DNA from 3 places in the Streptomyces sp. NPDC017940 genome. Region 2 is predicted to be linked to each of the others. Evidence: riboswitches for the same ligand, from Rfam matches in the RefSeq annotation. Region 2 holds a riboswitch; each other region holds the start of a gene.
The links. Region 2 has a riboswitch for thiamine pyrophosphate ahead of ACH4DX_RS32550 (thiamine ABC transporter substrate binding subunit). Riboswitches for the same ligand answer to the same signal wherever they lie in the genome.
Positions count from the first base shown of each region.

Region 1 (4,813 bases), on a different contig from region 2:
CGCCGTGGTCGCGGTGCTCGCGCCCGTCCTCGCCGGGGCGGCCGCCGCGATCTTCCTGCTCGTCGGCTACATCCTGAAGATGCTCGACCCCGAGCCCGCCTTCGCGGACACCCTGCTCACCGCCGGGTGGCTGTTCGGCGCGCTCACGGCGGGCGCCATCCTGGTCGCCGCGGTCGGTCTGCTCCTCACCGCCCTGCGCAACGGCTCCACCTCTCTTCAGGCAGGCTCGCACCATGAGCGGGACGAGGCGGTGGAGCGGGCCAGGGAAGCCTGGTGCCGGGCGCTTCTCGAGCGGGGCATCCTGCCCTTCCTGCGCGAGGCGCTCGCGGACCCGGACGCCACGGCGGCGCCCACGCCCCGCACGCCGTCCGCGGGACCTGCCGGGCGCATGCCGCAACTGGGCTACCACAGGCCGGGCTTCAGCAGCCCGGACGGCGGCTCGACCACCGGAACGCGTCCGAGCTACACCAGTCCGGACTTCTCGAGCCCGGACTACGGCGGTCCCGAGCACCGGCCGGACTGACCGGGAGCAGGTTCGTCCGGCCGCCGGACGAGCAGGTTCGTCCGGCCGCCGGACCGACCGGACGCCTGTCCGTCGGACCAGGCGAGCTCGGCACGTACCGCGGGAGAGGCGACGGGAAGATTGGCACCCTTGCGCAGGGAACTGGCAGTCATGCGGCCAGTCTGCCCAGCCCCGCGCCGCGGGGGTACCCGTGCTGTGGGGGTAACCGTGCTGTGGGGGTAACCGTGCTGTGGGGGTAATCGTGCTGTGGGCTCAGTCGGCCAACGGCAGATAGACCCGGTTCCCCGCCGCCGCGAACTCCTCGGACTTCTGCTGCATGCCCTCCTCGATCTCCGTCTGCGTGGTGCCGTGCTCACGCCGGATGTCCTGCGAGATCTTCATCGAGCAGAACTTCGGCCCGCACATCGAGCAGAAGTGCGCCGTCTTCGCCGGCTCGGCGGGCAGCGTCTCGTCGTGGAACTCCCGTGCCGTGACCGGGTCGAGGGCAAGGTTGAACTGGTCCTCCCACCGGAACTCGAAGCGGGCGTCCGAGAGCGCGTCGTCCCAGTCCTGCGCCCCCGGGTGCCCCTTGGCGAGGTCCGCCGCATGCGCCGCGATCTTGTACGTGATGACGCCGGTCTTCACGTCGTCGCGGTTGGGCAGGCCGAGGTGCTCCTTCGGCGTGACGTAGCAGAGCATCGCCGTGCCCCACCAGCCGATCATCGCGGCGCCGATGCCGGAGGTGATGTGGTCGTAGGCGGGAGCGATGTCCGTGGTCAGCGGGCCCAGCGTGTAGAACGGCGCCTCCTCGCAGATCTCCTGCTGGAGGTCGATGTTCTCCTTGATCTTGTGCATCGGGACGTGACCGGGGCCCTCGATCATCGTCTGTACGTGATGACGCTTGGCGATCCGGTTGAGTTCCCCGAGCGTGCGCAACTCCGCGAACTGCGCCTCGTCGTTGGCGTCCGCGATCGACCCGGGCCGGAGTCCGTCGCCGAGCGAGTACGTCACGTCGTACGCGGCGAGGATCTCGCACAGCTCCTCGAAGTGCTCGTAGAGGAAGCTCTCCTTGTGGTGCGCCAGGCACCAGGCCGCCATGATCGAACCACCGCGCGAGACGATACCGGTCTTGCGGTTCGCGGTGAGCGGCACGAACGGAAGGCGCACGCCCGCGTGCACCGTCATATAGTCCACGCCCTGCTCGGCCTGCTCGATGACCGTGTCCTTGTAGATCTCCCAGCTGAGCTCCTCGGCCCGGCCGTCGACCTTCTCCAAGGCCTGGTACAGCGGCACCGTGCCGATCGGCACGGGGGAGTTGCGCAGGACCCACTCGCGGGTCGTGTGGATGTTCCGGCCGGTGGACAGGTCCATGACCGTGTCGGCACCCCACTGCGTGGCCCACGTCATCTTGTCCACCTCCTCCTCGATGGAGGACGTGACCGCGGAGTTGCCGATGTTGGCGTTGACCTTCACCAGGAACTTCTTGCCGATGATCATCGGCTCGATCTCCGGGTGGTTCACGTTCGCGGGAAGCACCGCCCGGCCCGCGGCGATCTCGTCCCGCACCACCTCGGGCGCCATGCTCTCCCGGATGGCCACGTACTCCATCTCGGGCGTGATCTCCCCCCGCCGCGCGTACGCGAGCTGCGTCACGGCCTGCCCGTCGCGACTCCGGCGCGGCTGGCGCGGGCGGCCGGGGAACACCGCGTCGAGGTTCTTCAGGCCTCCGCGGGGCGAGGTGTGCTTGATGCCGTCGTCCTCGGGGCGGACCGGACGGCCCGCGTACTCCTCCGTGTCACCGCGGGCGATGATCCAGTTCTCCCGGAGCGGTGCGAGGCCCCGGCGGACGTCGGTGTCGATATCGGGGTCGGTGTACGGCCCCGAGGTGTCGTACAGCGTCACGGCCTTGCCGTTGGTGAGGTGCACCTGGCGGACCGGCACCCGCAGATCCGTGCGCGAGCCCTCCGGGCCCGCCACATACGCCTTGTGCCAGCCGTTGGACTTCCCGCCCCCGGCACCCTCGGTGCTGGAGGCAGGCGTGCGTGCGTCCGATGTGGTCATGAGACCTACTCCCTACGCCGGCATTACCCGGTAACAGGTTCGGCGGTCGACGCAGCCGTTTCCGTACGGTCCGAACCGGTATCTGCCCGTTCGTACGGAGGTCAGCGCCCTCTCAGCCCGGTGCTCCGAGCTCCCGCGATTGCAAAGGTGCCTCCACGCTAGCGTCCCATCGGGCGCGGTGAACAGAGGGCCCCCACCGTTCTTGCGATGATCGGGCCGTGACGACGACACCTACGCCCACCGGGCCCCCCACCCCGGAGCCGCACGGCCACAGCCACAGTCATGGCCCCGCAGCCCCCGTGTCCCAGCACCTGCGCAAGGTCATCGCCGCCGTCCTCATCCCCTTCGCCGCAGCGGTCCTCGTCGGCCTGGTGGTGCTGTGGCCGGGCGGCGCGCCCGCCCACGAACGCACCGGCGTCGGCTTCGACCGGCAGACCCAGTCGGCCACCGTGACCAAGCTGGACAAGCTCCCCTGCAAGGACCTCAACCCTTCGCAGACCCCGCCGGGCGGCGACACCTCCACCGCCGAGGGGCAGTCCGCCGAGGCCCGCACCCAGGGCACCTGCGGCCGCGCCACGATCAAGGTCACCAGCGGACCCGACAAGGGCCGCACCTTCACGGAGATCGTCCAGCCCGACGCCCCCCGGCAACTGCGCAAGGGCCAGGACCTGGTGGTCGCCTACGAGCCCAAGGCCCCCAAGGACCTGCAATACTCGGTCACCGATGTGAACCGCAAGGTCCCCATGGCCCTGCTCGCCGGCATCTTCGCCCTCGCGGTCGTCGCCGTGGGCCGCTTGCGGGGTGTCATGGCCCTGGTCGCCCTCGCGGTGAGCTTCCTGGTCCTGACCTTCTTCATCCTCCCGGCGATCCTCCAGGGCTCGAACCCGCTCGTCGTCGCCGTGGTCGGGGCGAGCGCCATCATGCTGTGCGCGCTCTACATGTGCCACGGCCTGACCGCGCGCACATCCGTCGCGGTGCTCGGCACCCTGGTCTCCCTCCTGCTCATCGGCCTGCTCGGCTCCCTGTTCATCGGCTGGGCCTCCCTCACCGGCAACACGGACGACAACACCGGCCTGATCCACGGCCTGTACCCCGACATCGACATGAGCGGCCTGCTGCTCGCCGGTGTCATCATCGGCTCCCTGGGCGTGCTCGATGACGTCACCGTCACCCAGACCTCCGCGGTCTGGGAGCTCCATCAGGCCAACCCGACGATGGGCCGCCGCGGTCTGTACCGCGCGGGCATCCGCATCGGCCGCGACCACATCGCCTCCGTCGTGAACACCCTCGTCCTCGCCTACGCGGGCGCCGCGCTGCCCCTCCTGCTGCTGTTCTCCATCGCCCAGAGCAGTGTCGGCACCGTCGCCAACAGCGAACTCGTGGCCGAGGAGATCGTCCGCACCCTCATCGGGTCCATCGGTCTCGTCGCCTCCGTTCCCGTCACCACCGCGCTCGCGGCCCTGGTCGTCTCCGCCGACCGCCCCGGCCCCACCACCCCCTCGTTGTCCGCCCCCACGCCCCCGTCGCCGACCCCGCCCGGAACCACGCCCCCCGCCTCCCCGGGCCGCCCGGCACCTCGTCGCCCCTCCTTGGCAGGCAAGGGCCGCCGCCGCAAGACGTGAGCCCTTGGTCCCAGTCCCGGCCCCGGCCCCTGCTCCAGCACCGGCGTCGACCCCGGCACGGCCCAAGTGCCATGAAATGCCCTGGTCCGCCACCTGCCAGGGTTCGTTGAGGACGCCGAGTCAGCCAGCGCTCTGCTCCGCGAGGATCCGGTCCAGGGCCTCGTCGAGATGCGTCTCGAAGTCGACCAGCGACCGCTCCTGCCCCAGCGGCACCAGCTTGTCCGTCCGGTCGAGAAAGGCGAGCAACGGCGGAATGCCCACCTTGAACAGGGCCTGGTCATGCCCCACTTGCAGCCGGATCAACGCCTCGTCCAACGGGTCGGGGCCCGTCGGCGAGATGCGCACATCCCCGTCCCCGCACGCCCTGCCCACCCCGTCCGCCAGCAACTCCCGCCCGAACGCCCAGGTCACCGGGACGTCTCCGGGGAGGTGGAAGGTCAGCCGCACGGCATAGGGATCGCACGTCTCGTAGCGCAGCTCCACCGGGATACGGAACGACAGCTCCTCCGACACAAGGAAGCTCATCATGACCTCTGCCTGGACCGACTCTCGCATCGCCGTCTACCCCGTCAGTAGCTTTGAGGTGGCAGGAACCAACTCCCTGACACTCTTGGCATCTTGCTTAACG
Region 1 is NZ_JBIRHJ010000008.1:451,705-456,517, reverse strand. Features, by position in the region: gene ACH4DX_RS28330 (hypothetical protein) at 1-523, shown strand, start outside; gene thiC (phosphomethylpyrimidine synthase ThiC) at 776-2,563, opposite strand; TPP riboswitch at 2,556-2,710, opposite strand; gene ACH4DX_RS28320 (YibE/F family protein) at 2,782-4,185, shown strand; gene ACH4DX_RS28315 (SsgA family sporulation/cell division regulator) at 4,306-4,740, opposite strand.
Region 1: another riboswitch for thiamine pyrophosphate. It lies ahead of thiC (phosphomethylpyrimidine synthase ThiC); the one in region 2 lies ahead of ACH4DX_RS32550 (thiamine ABC transporter substrate binding subunit).

Region 2 (4,813 bases):
CGGTGGCCAGCTCGACCGCGAGCAGCTGGACGACATGCAGCTTCAGGCCGACGAGCTGAAGAGTTTCGCGTTCCACACCCCGGAGCAGATCACCGAGCACACCATTCCGCGGCTGACCCGACGCATCCTCGCAACGACAGAGGCCCGGAACGAAGCGACTCTGGTGTACTTGGAGCACGGTCAGAGGCCTAGGCGACCGCGCGGCATGAATCGCGATGAAGCCGTCGGCCTGGTGCAGCGGCTCATCGCTGGTTCCTACGCGGACGACGCAGAGTGTGACGTGATGATCACGACCCTCGGGCGCGGCACTGGTTGTCCGCACATTGGCGACTACATCTTCTGGGCCTCAGACCCTGCGCCCACAGCCGAGACGGTCGTTGACCGAGCCTTGGCGTACTAGCCGTTCACCCTGGGATCAGAGCTGCCCTGCTCACTGCTGCCCCGAGGGACTGGTGGGGGTGAAGGGCGGGCCGCTCAGCAGCCGGATGGACCTTTTATGACCTGCCCGGCGCCCGACCTGTTCTAGTGCGAGCCAGGTCAGGGGCGGCGGCGGAGAGCATCAGTTGTGGCTGTTCTGAGAACCGAGCGTGTCCGGATGCGTCCCGGGCCAGATCGCCCTCTCGTGTGCCCTTCGTGTACGTGTCACACAGTTGAGAGGCGTGGCCTGGGGGAGGGGAGTCCTGCATGTCGGTGTCGGGTAGCTATCCGGCAGGGCCGTCGGCCTGGGCGGTCGAGCGGTTCGGGCGGCACGCCGGCGCGCTTGCCGTTGCGGTCCCTGAGCAGCTGGCCAAGGCGCACGGGAAGGCTCATGCCGCGCATCTCGCTGCGGGACTGAAGAAGCGGAGTCCGTACGGTGTCGCCCTTGCGGGGCTGGTGCGCGAGAACCTGGCGGAGACGGTTCGGGGGCTGGAGGAAGCCGTGCGAGACGTGCGCGGATATGAGTATGCGGTGATCAACGATCACGCACTCTTCCCGTTCCGGTACGCGGACAGGCCGAGGCCGTTGGACCGGCCCGACTGCCCGCCAATGCGTCGCCCACCCGGCACCGGCTGCTTCGGGCACACGGGCCGCAGCACCCGGAAGGCCTGTTCGATGTCGACGAGGACTTTGCGACCGAGGAGTACCTGGGACTGCATGAGGCCTTCGAGGAGCTGGGAGCCTCCACCAAGCTGGTCTGTGTGTTCTTCACGGCCGACGTCGAGAACGGCATCCATGCCATCCACTGGGGAGACGCCCACCTCGAACCCGGCCGCACCTTTACGTGGCCCTACAAGGAGCAGCTCCCCGTTGCTCCCGTGCAGATGACGTGACGGGCGGTGGCGGCGTTGCCCGCACACAGCCGGTCTGGGCTGGCTGAGTCCTGGGCCGTCCCTGCGCCGTTCGAGGCCGACCAACGCCGACAGTCGGCACCACAGGTGACCCCCATCCCGCTCCGGCCTGGGCTCCCCGAGTTGATCTGCGACACTGGGTGGGTTATGCCTAAGCCCGGAGAACTCACTTTCGTCGCCCCCCGCGGAGCCAAGAAGCCGCCGCGGCACCTCGCCGACCTCTCGCCCGCCGAGCGGAAGGAAGCCGTCGCCGCCGTCGGGGAGAAGCCGTTTCGCGCCAAGCAGCTGTCGCAGCACTACTTCGCGCGGTACGCGCACGAGCCCGAGCAGTGGACGGACATTCCCGCCGGTGCCCGGGGCAAGCTCCAGGAGGCGCTGCTTCCGGAGCTGATGTCGGTCGTGCGGCACATCAGCTGCGACGACGACACGACCCGTAAGACCCTGTGGCGGCTGTTCGACGGCACGCTGGTGGAGTCGGTCCTCATGCGGTACCCGGACCGGGTCACGATGTGCATCAGCTCCCAGGCGGGCTGCGGCATGAACTGCCCGTTCTGCGCCACGGGCCAGGCGGGCCTGGACCGGAACCTGTCGACCGCCGAGATCGTGCACCAGATCGTCGACGGCATGCGGGCCCTCAGGGACGGCGAGATCCCCGGCGGCCCCGCCCGGCTCTCGAACATCGTCTTCATGGGCATGGGCGAGCCGCTGGCGAACTACAACCGCGTGGTGGGCGCGATCCGCCGCCTCACCGACCCCGAGCCCGACGGTGTGGGCCTCTCCCAGCGCGGCATCACCGTCTCCACGGTCGGCCTGGTGCCCGCGATCCACCGGTTCGCGGACGAGGGCTTCAAGTGCCGTCTCGCCATCTCGCTGCACGCCCCCGACGACGAGCTGCGCGACACCCTCGTCCCGGTCAACACGCGCTGGAAGGTGCGTGAGGTCATGGACGCCGGATGGGAGTACGCGGACCGCTCGGGCCGCCGGCTCTCCATCGAGTACGCGCTGATCCGTGACATCAACGACCAGGCCTGGCGCGGCGACCGGCTCGGGCGGCTGCTCAAGGGCAAGCCGGTGCACGTCAACCTGATCCCGCTGAACCCCACGCCCGGCTCGAAGTGGACCGCGTCCCGTCCCGAGGACGAGAAGGCGTTCGTCGAGGCCATCGCCGCCCACGCGGTGCCGGTCACCATCCGGGACACCCGCGGCCAGGAGATCGACGGGGCGTGCGGGCAGCTCGCGGCGGCCGAGAGGTAGTACCGCCGCGGCCGGAAGGTGGTACCGCCCCGGCCTGGGGGTACGCTGGCGGGCGTACTGACATCTTCATATTCCGACAGGGGAGCGCCACAGCGCTGAGAGTGCGGTATCGGCCGCAGACCCTCTGAACCTCGCCCAGGTCATTCTGGGTAGGAAGTTCGGTCACCACTCAAGCTGTTGCGCCCTGCCCGGGACGCAGAGGACCGCGGTCCCTGCCGTCCCGGACAGGGCCGCGTCTCTTCCTGGTCACTCCAGGAGGAATGTTTTCCGTGAGCACCATCAAGAAGGCCTCGGTCACGGCGATCGCCGTGGGCATCGGGCTCGTCGCGGTCACCGCGTGCGGCTCCGGGGGCGGCGACACATCCGACTCCACGTCCGTGACCCTGGTGACGCACGACTCCTTCACCGTCTCCAAGGGCGTCCTGAAGGACTTCGAGAAGACGTCCGGCTACAAGGTCCGCGTCCTCGAGGACGGCGACGCCGGGCAGGCCGTGAACAAGGCGATCCTGTCCAAGGGCAACCCGCAGGGCGACGTCTTCTTCGGTGTCGACAACACCCTGCTCTCCCGCGCGCTCGACCACGGGGTCTTCGAGTCGTACGAGGCCAAGGGCCTGGACCGGGTCGCGGCGCGGTACCGGCCCGCCGGGGGCGAGAAGGGCGTCACGCCCGTCGACTCCGGCGACATCTGTGTGAACTACGACAAGAAGTACTTCGCCGACAAGAAGCTCGCGCCGCCGAAGTCCTTCGACGACCTGATCGAGCCGCGGTACAAGAACCTCCTCGTCACGGAGAACGCCTCGACGTCCTCGCCCGGCCTCGGCTTCGTGCTCGGCACCGCCGCGAAGTACGGCGACGACGGCTGGCAGGGCTACTGGAAGAAGCTGAAGGCCAACGGCGTCAAGGTCGTCGACGGCTGGGAGCAGGCCTACAACGAGGAGTTCTCGGGGTCGGCCGGAGGCAAGAAGGCCAAGGGCGACCGGCCGCTCGTCGTGTCGTACGCCTCGTCGCCGCCCGTCGAGGTGCTCTACGCCAAGCCGCAGCCCGAGGAGGCCCCCACCGGGGTCGCCACCGGCACCTGCTTCCGGCAGATCGAGTACGCGGGCCTGCTCAAGGGCGCGAAGAACGAGAAGGGCGGCAAGGCGCTCCTCGACTTCATGATCAGCGAGAAGTTCCAGGGCGACCTGCCGCTCCAGATGTTCGTGAACCCGGTGCGGGAGGGCGTGCGGACGCCCGAACTGTTCCGGAAGTTCGGTGCGCGGGTCGACGAGCCGCAGACCATGGCGCCGAAGCGGATCGCCGACCACCGTGAGCAGTGGGTCAAGTCGTGGACCTCGCTCGTTCTGAAGTAGCCGAGGCGCCTGCCGGTGCGGACGGCGGGCCCGGGGGCTCCCGGTCGGGGCGCGGGGGCCCCGGCCGCCGCCGGGACCGGTGCGGAAGCGCGACGCGGCTCGCCCTGTTGGCGCTGCCCGTCGCGTTCTTCGCCGTGTTCTTCGCCGTGCCGGTCGCCGCGATCGTCGCGCGCGGCCTGAAGGTGGACGGCAGCTGGCGGTTCGGGCGGATCGGCGAGGTGCTCGGGCAGTCCGACATCCAACAGGTCCTGTGGTTCACCACCTGGCAGGCGCTCGCCTCGACGGGGCTCACGCTGCTGATCGCGCTCCCCGGCGCCTATGTCTTCGCGCGCTTCGACTTCCGGGGCAAGCAGGTGCTGCGGGCGGTCGTCACCGTGCCTTTCGTGCTGCCGACCGTCGTCGTCGGCACGGCCTTCCTCGCCCTCGTCGGGCGCGGCGGCCTCCTCGACGAGCTGTGGGGCGTACGCCTGGACACCACGGTGTGGGCGATCCTGCTCGCCCACGTCTTCTTCAACTACGCCGTCGTCGTCCGCACCGTCGGCGGGCTCTGGTCGCAGCTCGACCCGCGGCAGGAGGAGGCCGCGCGGATGCTCGGGGCCTCCCGCCCGCGCGCCTGGTGGTCGGTGACACTGCCGGCCCTCGCGCCCGCCGTGGCGGCGGCGGCCCTGATGGTGTTCCTGTTCACGTTCACGTCGTTCGGGGTCGTACAGATCCTGGGAGGGCCCGCGTACTCGACGCTCGAAGTCGAGATCTACCGCCAGACGGCGCAGCTCCTCGACCTGCCGACGGCCGCGGTGCTCACGATCGTGCAGTTCGCGGCGGTCGGCGGGGTCCTCGCGGTGCACGCGTGGACGGTGCGCAGGCGGGAGAGCGCGCTGAAGC
Region 2 is NZ_JBIRHJ010000012.1:110,184-114,996, reverse strand. Features, by position in the region: gene ACH4DX_RS32570 (NUDIX domain-containing protein) at 1-400, shown strand, start outside; gene ACH4DX_RS32565 (hypothetical protein) at 960-1,136, opposite strand; gene ACH4DX_RS32560 (hypothetical protein) at 1,179-1,310, shown strand; gene rlmN (23S rRNA (adenine(2503)-C(2))-methyltransferase RlmN) at 1,476-2,582, shown strand; TPP riboswitch at 2,651-2,756, shown strand; gene ACH4DX_RS32550 (thiamine ABC transporter substrate binding subunit) at 2,843-3,931, shown strand; gene ACH4DX_RS32545 (ABC transporter permease) at 3,907-4,813, shown strand, end outside.

Region 3 (4,813 bases), on a different contig from region 2:
TCCAGGGCGGCGCGGGGGCGCAGGGCGCCGCGCTCGCGCAGGACGTCCCGCAGCGTGCAGCCCGCCACGTACTCCATGGCGAGGTACACGTACGGGCCGTCGGTGCCCTGGTCGAAGACGCCGACCACGTTCGGGTGCGCGAGCCGGGCCACCGACTTGGCCTCGCGGATGAAACGGTCGACGAAGGAGGCGTCGGCCGCCAGCGTCGGGTGCATCACCTTCAGGGCGAGCACACGGTCGAGGCGGGTGTCCACGGCCCGGTAGACCGTGGCCATACCGCCGACCGCGATCCGTCCGTCGACGCGGTAGCGGCCGTCGAGCACCTGCCCGACGAGGGGGTCCTTGAGGGTCGTGTCCACGGAGGGAGTCTACGAGGCGCCGCGCCGGGGGTGCGGGGCGTGGGCACCGGGGCGGCGACACTGCGGCACACCTGTGACCGTCGCGGCCCGCGCCGGGTTCAGAACGCCGGGCGCTCCGGGTCCAGGGCCGCCCGGCCCTCGGCGGGGGACGACGCCTCGGCGAAGTGCCGCCGCGGTATGCGGCCCGCCAGGTACGCGAGGCGCCCCGCGAGGACCCCGTGCCGCATCGCCTCCGCCATCAGTACCGGCTCCTGCGCCCGCGTCACGGCCGACGCGAGCATCACCCCGGCGCAGCCGAGCTCCATGGCGAGGGCCGCGTCCGACGCGGTGCCCGCCCCGGCGTCCAGGATCACCGGGACCCGGGCCCGCTCGACGATCAGCTGGAAGTTGTGCGGGTTGCGGATGCCGAGCCCGGAGCCGATGGGGGAGCCGAGCGGCATCACGGCCGCGCAGCCCACGTCCTCCAGCTTCCTGGCGAGCACGGGGTCGTCGTTGGTGTACGGGAGGACCGTGAAACCGTCGTCGACGAGCGTCTCCGCCGCGTCGAGGAGCTCCACCGGATCGGGCAGCAGCGTGCGCTCGTCCGCGATGACCTCCAGCTTCACCAGGTCGGTGCCGAGGGCCTCCCGGGCGAGCCGCGCCGTGAGCACCGCCTCGCCCGCGGTGTAGCAGCCCGCCGTGTTCGGCAGCACCCGGATGCCGAGCCGGTCCAGGACCGACAGGACGGACCCCTGCACCCCGGGGTCGAGCCGCCGCATCGCGACGGTGGTCAGCTCCGTACCGGATGCGGCGAGGGACCGGTCGAGGACGTCCAGGCTCGGTGCGCCGCCCGTGCCCATGATGAGCCGCGACGACAGCGTGAGGTCGCCGATGACGAAGGGGTCGTCCGCCATGCGGTCAGCCTCCCTGGACGGCGGTGAGGATCTCGACGCGGTCGCCGTCGCCGAGCACGGTGCGGGCCCACTGCGCGCGCGGGACCACGGTTTCGTTGAGCGCGGCGGCGACGCCGGACGGCGCGGCGGTCAGCTCGGCGACGACGGCGTCGAGCGTGGTCCCCGCGGCCACGTCTCGTACGTCTCCGTTGACGGATACGGCACATACGGCGAACGGCGTGGTCATGCGGACAGCTCCGTGAGGTTCGTGGGGGTGTGGGGTGCGGAGGGGGAGGCTTCCGGTGCTTCCGGTGCGTCCGGTGCGTCCGGTGCGTCCGGTGCGTCCGGTGACTCCGGCGGCTTCGGTGACCCCGGCGGTTTCGGCGGCTTCGGTGCCTCCGGCGACGTGCCTGGGGCGCCAGGTGGCACTGGCGCGCCCGCGGCGTCCTGCGCGCCCCGCGTGTGCGCCGCCGTGAACCTGCGCGGAGTGAACGCCCGCGCCTCCTCGGGCAGTTCGCCCGTCGTCAGGGCGTGCGCCATGACGTCCCCGGTGACCGGCGTCAGGAGGACGCCGTTGCGGTAGTGGCCGGTGGCCAGGTGCAGCCCTGCCAGCGCGGTGGGGCCGAGCAGCGGCGCGTTGTCGGGGGACCCGGGCCGCAGCCCCGCGCGCGTCTCGGTGAGCGGCAGCTCGGTGATGCCGGGTACGAGTTCGTGCGCGTCGCGCAGCAACTCGTACACGCCCCCCGCGGTGACCGTCGTGTCCCAGCCGAGCTCCTCACTCGTCGCGCCGACCACGAGTTCGCCGTCGGCCCTCGGTACGAGGTAGACGTGGCTGCCGCGCACGACCGCCCGCACGGTGCGGCTGAGGAACGGCGCGTACCGCTCCGGCACCGTGAGCCGCAGCACCTGCCCCTTGACCGGGCGTACTGGCGGCAGGACGTCGGCGGGGACCCCGGCGAGCCGCCCGCTGAGGCTGCCCGCGGCGAGGACCGTCTGGCCTGCGCCGAGCGCGGTGCCGTCACCGAGGACGACCCCGGTGGCCCGGTCCCGTACCACCGAGAGCTCCCGCGCCCACGCGCGCGTGAAGGTCACTCCGGCCCGCTCGCAGGCCGCGACGAGGGCCGTCGCGAGCTTGCGCGGGTCGACCTGGTGATCGCCGTCGACGCGCAGCCCGCCGCGCACCCCCGGAGCGAGCATCGGCTCCAGGCGGCGGCACTCGCGGCCGTTCAGCCACTCCGGTGTCAGGCCCGACTGCTTCTGGAAGGCGTGCAGCTCCCGCAGGTGGGCGCGGTCGTCGGAGTCGAGGGCGACGGCGAGTGTGCCGCACGCGCGGTAGCCGACGTCCTGCCCGGCCGCCTCGGCCAGCTCGGCCGCGAAGTCCGGGTAGCGGCGCGCGGAGGCCACGTTCAGGCCGAGCAGCGTCTGCTCCCCGTAGTGCAGCTCGGTGACGGCGGCCAGCATGCCCGCCGCGACCTGCGCCGCGCCGCCGCCCGGCTCGGGGTCGACCACGGTGACGGACAGCCCGCGCTGGGCCGCCCGCCAGGCGGTGACGAGCCCGATGACGCCGCCCCCGACGACGAGGACGTCACGGGGCGGTGCCTCTTCGGACGACGCCGCGGAGACGGATGCCGCGGGCACGGATGCCGCGGGCACGGATGCCGCGGGCACGGATGCCGCGGGCACGGATGCCGCGGACACGGACGTCGCGGACGGCGTGAGTGGTGTCGAGGTCGGGTCCAGTGGACTGTTCGGATGGGAACGCATGGGCGTCCAGCCCCTCCCTTCGCCGGCATGACCCGGATCAGGTTCGTACGGTCGGAGGCCGTCCCAGCCTCCCTCTCAGCCCGGTGCGTCCGGGCTCCCGCGAGTGCTCTGCACCGCCACCCTAGCCCGTCGCCCGGGGGCGGGTTAAGCCCGTCGTACCCGGCCGCGGACACGCCGCCCTACAGTTGATCGGGTGAGCGAGCAGCAGAAGCGGGTGGAGGCGGGGCGCCGCGTCGTGATCGTCGGCGCGGGCATGGCCGGGGTGCAGTCCGCGGTGGCGCTGCGCGAGCAGGGCTTCAGGGGCGCGGTCACCGTGCTCGGCGCGGAGCCCCATCCGCCGTACGACCGGCCGCCGCTGTCCAAGGCGGTGCTGCTCGGCACGGCGGACGGCGCCGCCTTCGACATCGACTTCGAGGCGCTCGGCATCGAGGTGCGGCTCGGCGTGCACGTCACCGGCGTGCGCCCCGCCGACCACGAACTGGACACCGGGGCGGGCCCGGTCCCGTACGACAGCCTGGTCCTCGCGACCGGGGCGGAACCGATCCTGCTGCCCGGCTCCGAGGGCGTACCCGGCGTGCACGTGCTGCGCACCCTCGACGACGCCGAGCGGCTGCGCCCGGTCCTGGCGGGACGGCACGACGTCGTGGTCGTCGGCGCGGGCTGGATCGGCGCCGAGTTCGCCACCGCGGCGCGCGAGGCGGGCTGCGCCGTGACCGTGGTGGAGGCCGCCGACCGTCCGCTCGCGGGCGCCCTGCCCGCCGAGGTCGCCGCCCCGATGACGGCCTGGTACGCGGACGCGGGCGTCGACCTGCGCACCCGCGCGCGCGTGCGGCGCGTCGAGCCGGGCGCGGTGTTCCTCGACGACGGCACCCGGCTGTCGGCCGACGCGGTCGTCGTCGGCATCGGCGCGCGGCCCGCCACGGCGTGGCTCGCGGGCTCCGGCATCGCGCTCGGCGCCCACCACGAGGTACTCGCCGACGACCGGCTGCGCACCTCGGCGCCGGACGTGTACGCGGTCGGCGACTGCGCGTCCTTCCCCTCGGGCCGGTACGGGGAACGGCTGCTCGTGCACCACTGGGACAACGCCGTCCAGGGCCCGCGCACGGTCGCCTCCCGCATCATCGGGGAGACCCCGGCGGTGTACGACCCGGTGCCGTACTTCTGGTCCGAGCAGTTCGGCCGCTTCGTGCAGTACGCGGGCCACCACGCCCCCGGCGACGAGCTGATCTGGCGCGGCGACCCCACGACCCCGGCCTGGACGGTCTGCTGGCTCCGCGACGGCGCCCTGACCGCCCTCCTCGCGGTGGGCCGCCCCCGGGACCTCGCCCAGGCCCGCAAACTGATCGAAGCAGCGACTCCCCTGGACCCGGCCCTGACGGCGGATCCGTCGATCCCCCTGAAGAAGGCCGCAGCCTGACGTTCCCAGAGGCACGGGACTTCCCCCCTGTGGGCGGCTGATCCGCCCGGAGGGTGGAACGGGCGGGCACAGGCATCACTTCCGGCCACCTCAAGGCCCCCGGCACCCCCGGGGGGCACCCCCGAGCCCCCGGCGCCCCACCCCGGCTACCGGCTCCCGGCCAGAAATGGCACGCTTGATCCGTGACCGAGATTGACGCAAAGACCGATGCTCTCGTCCCCGCCTGGCTGCACCTCCCCGACATCGCCGAGATGCTCGATGTCGAGGTGACGCGCGTGCGCCAGCTGGTCAAGGAGGGCCAGCTGATCGCCGTGCGCCGCGGTGAGAACCGCGCGCTCCAGGTGCCCGCCGCCTTCATCGACGGCGACAAGGTGGTCAAGGGCCTCGTCGGCACCTTGACG
Region 3 is NZ_JBIRHJ010000001.1:1,064,356-1,069,168, forward strand. Features, by position in the region: gene pknB (Stk1 family PASTA domain-containing Ser/Thr kinase) at 1-359, opposite strand, end outside; gene ACH4DX_RS04480 (thiazole synthase) at 458-1,252, opposite strand; gene thiS (sulfur carrier protein ThiS) at 1,257-1,478, opposite strand; partial or broken gene thiO (glycine oxidase ThiO) at 1,697-2,869, opposite strand; TPP riboswitch at 2,993-3,106, opposite strand; gene ACH4DX_RS04495 (NAD(P)/FAD-dependent oxidoreductase) at 3,189-4,412, shown strand; gene ACH4DX_RS04500 (Rv2175c family DNA-binding protein) at 4,595-4,813, shown strand, end outside.
Region 3: another riboswitch for thiamine pyrophosphate. It lies ahead of thiO (glycine oxidase ThiO); the one in region 2 lies ahead of ACH4DX_RS32550 (thiamine ABC transporter substrate binding subunit).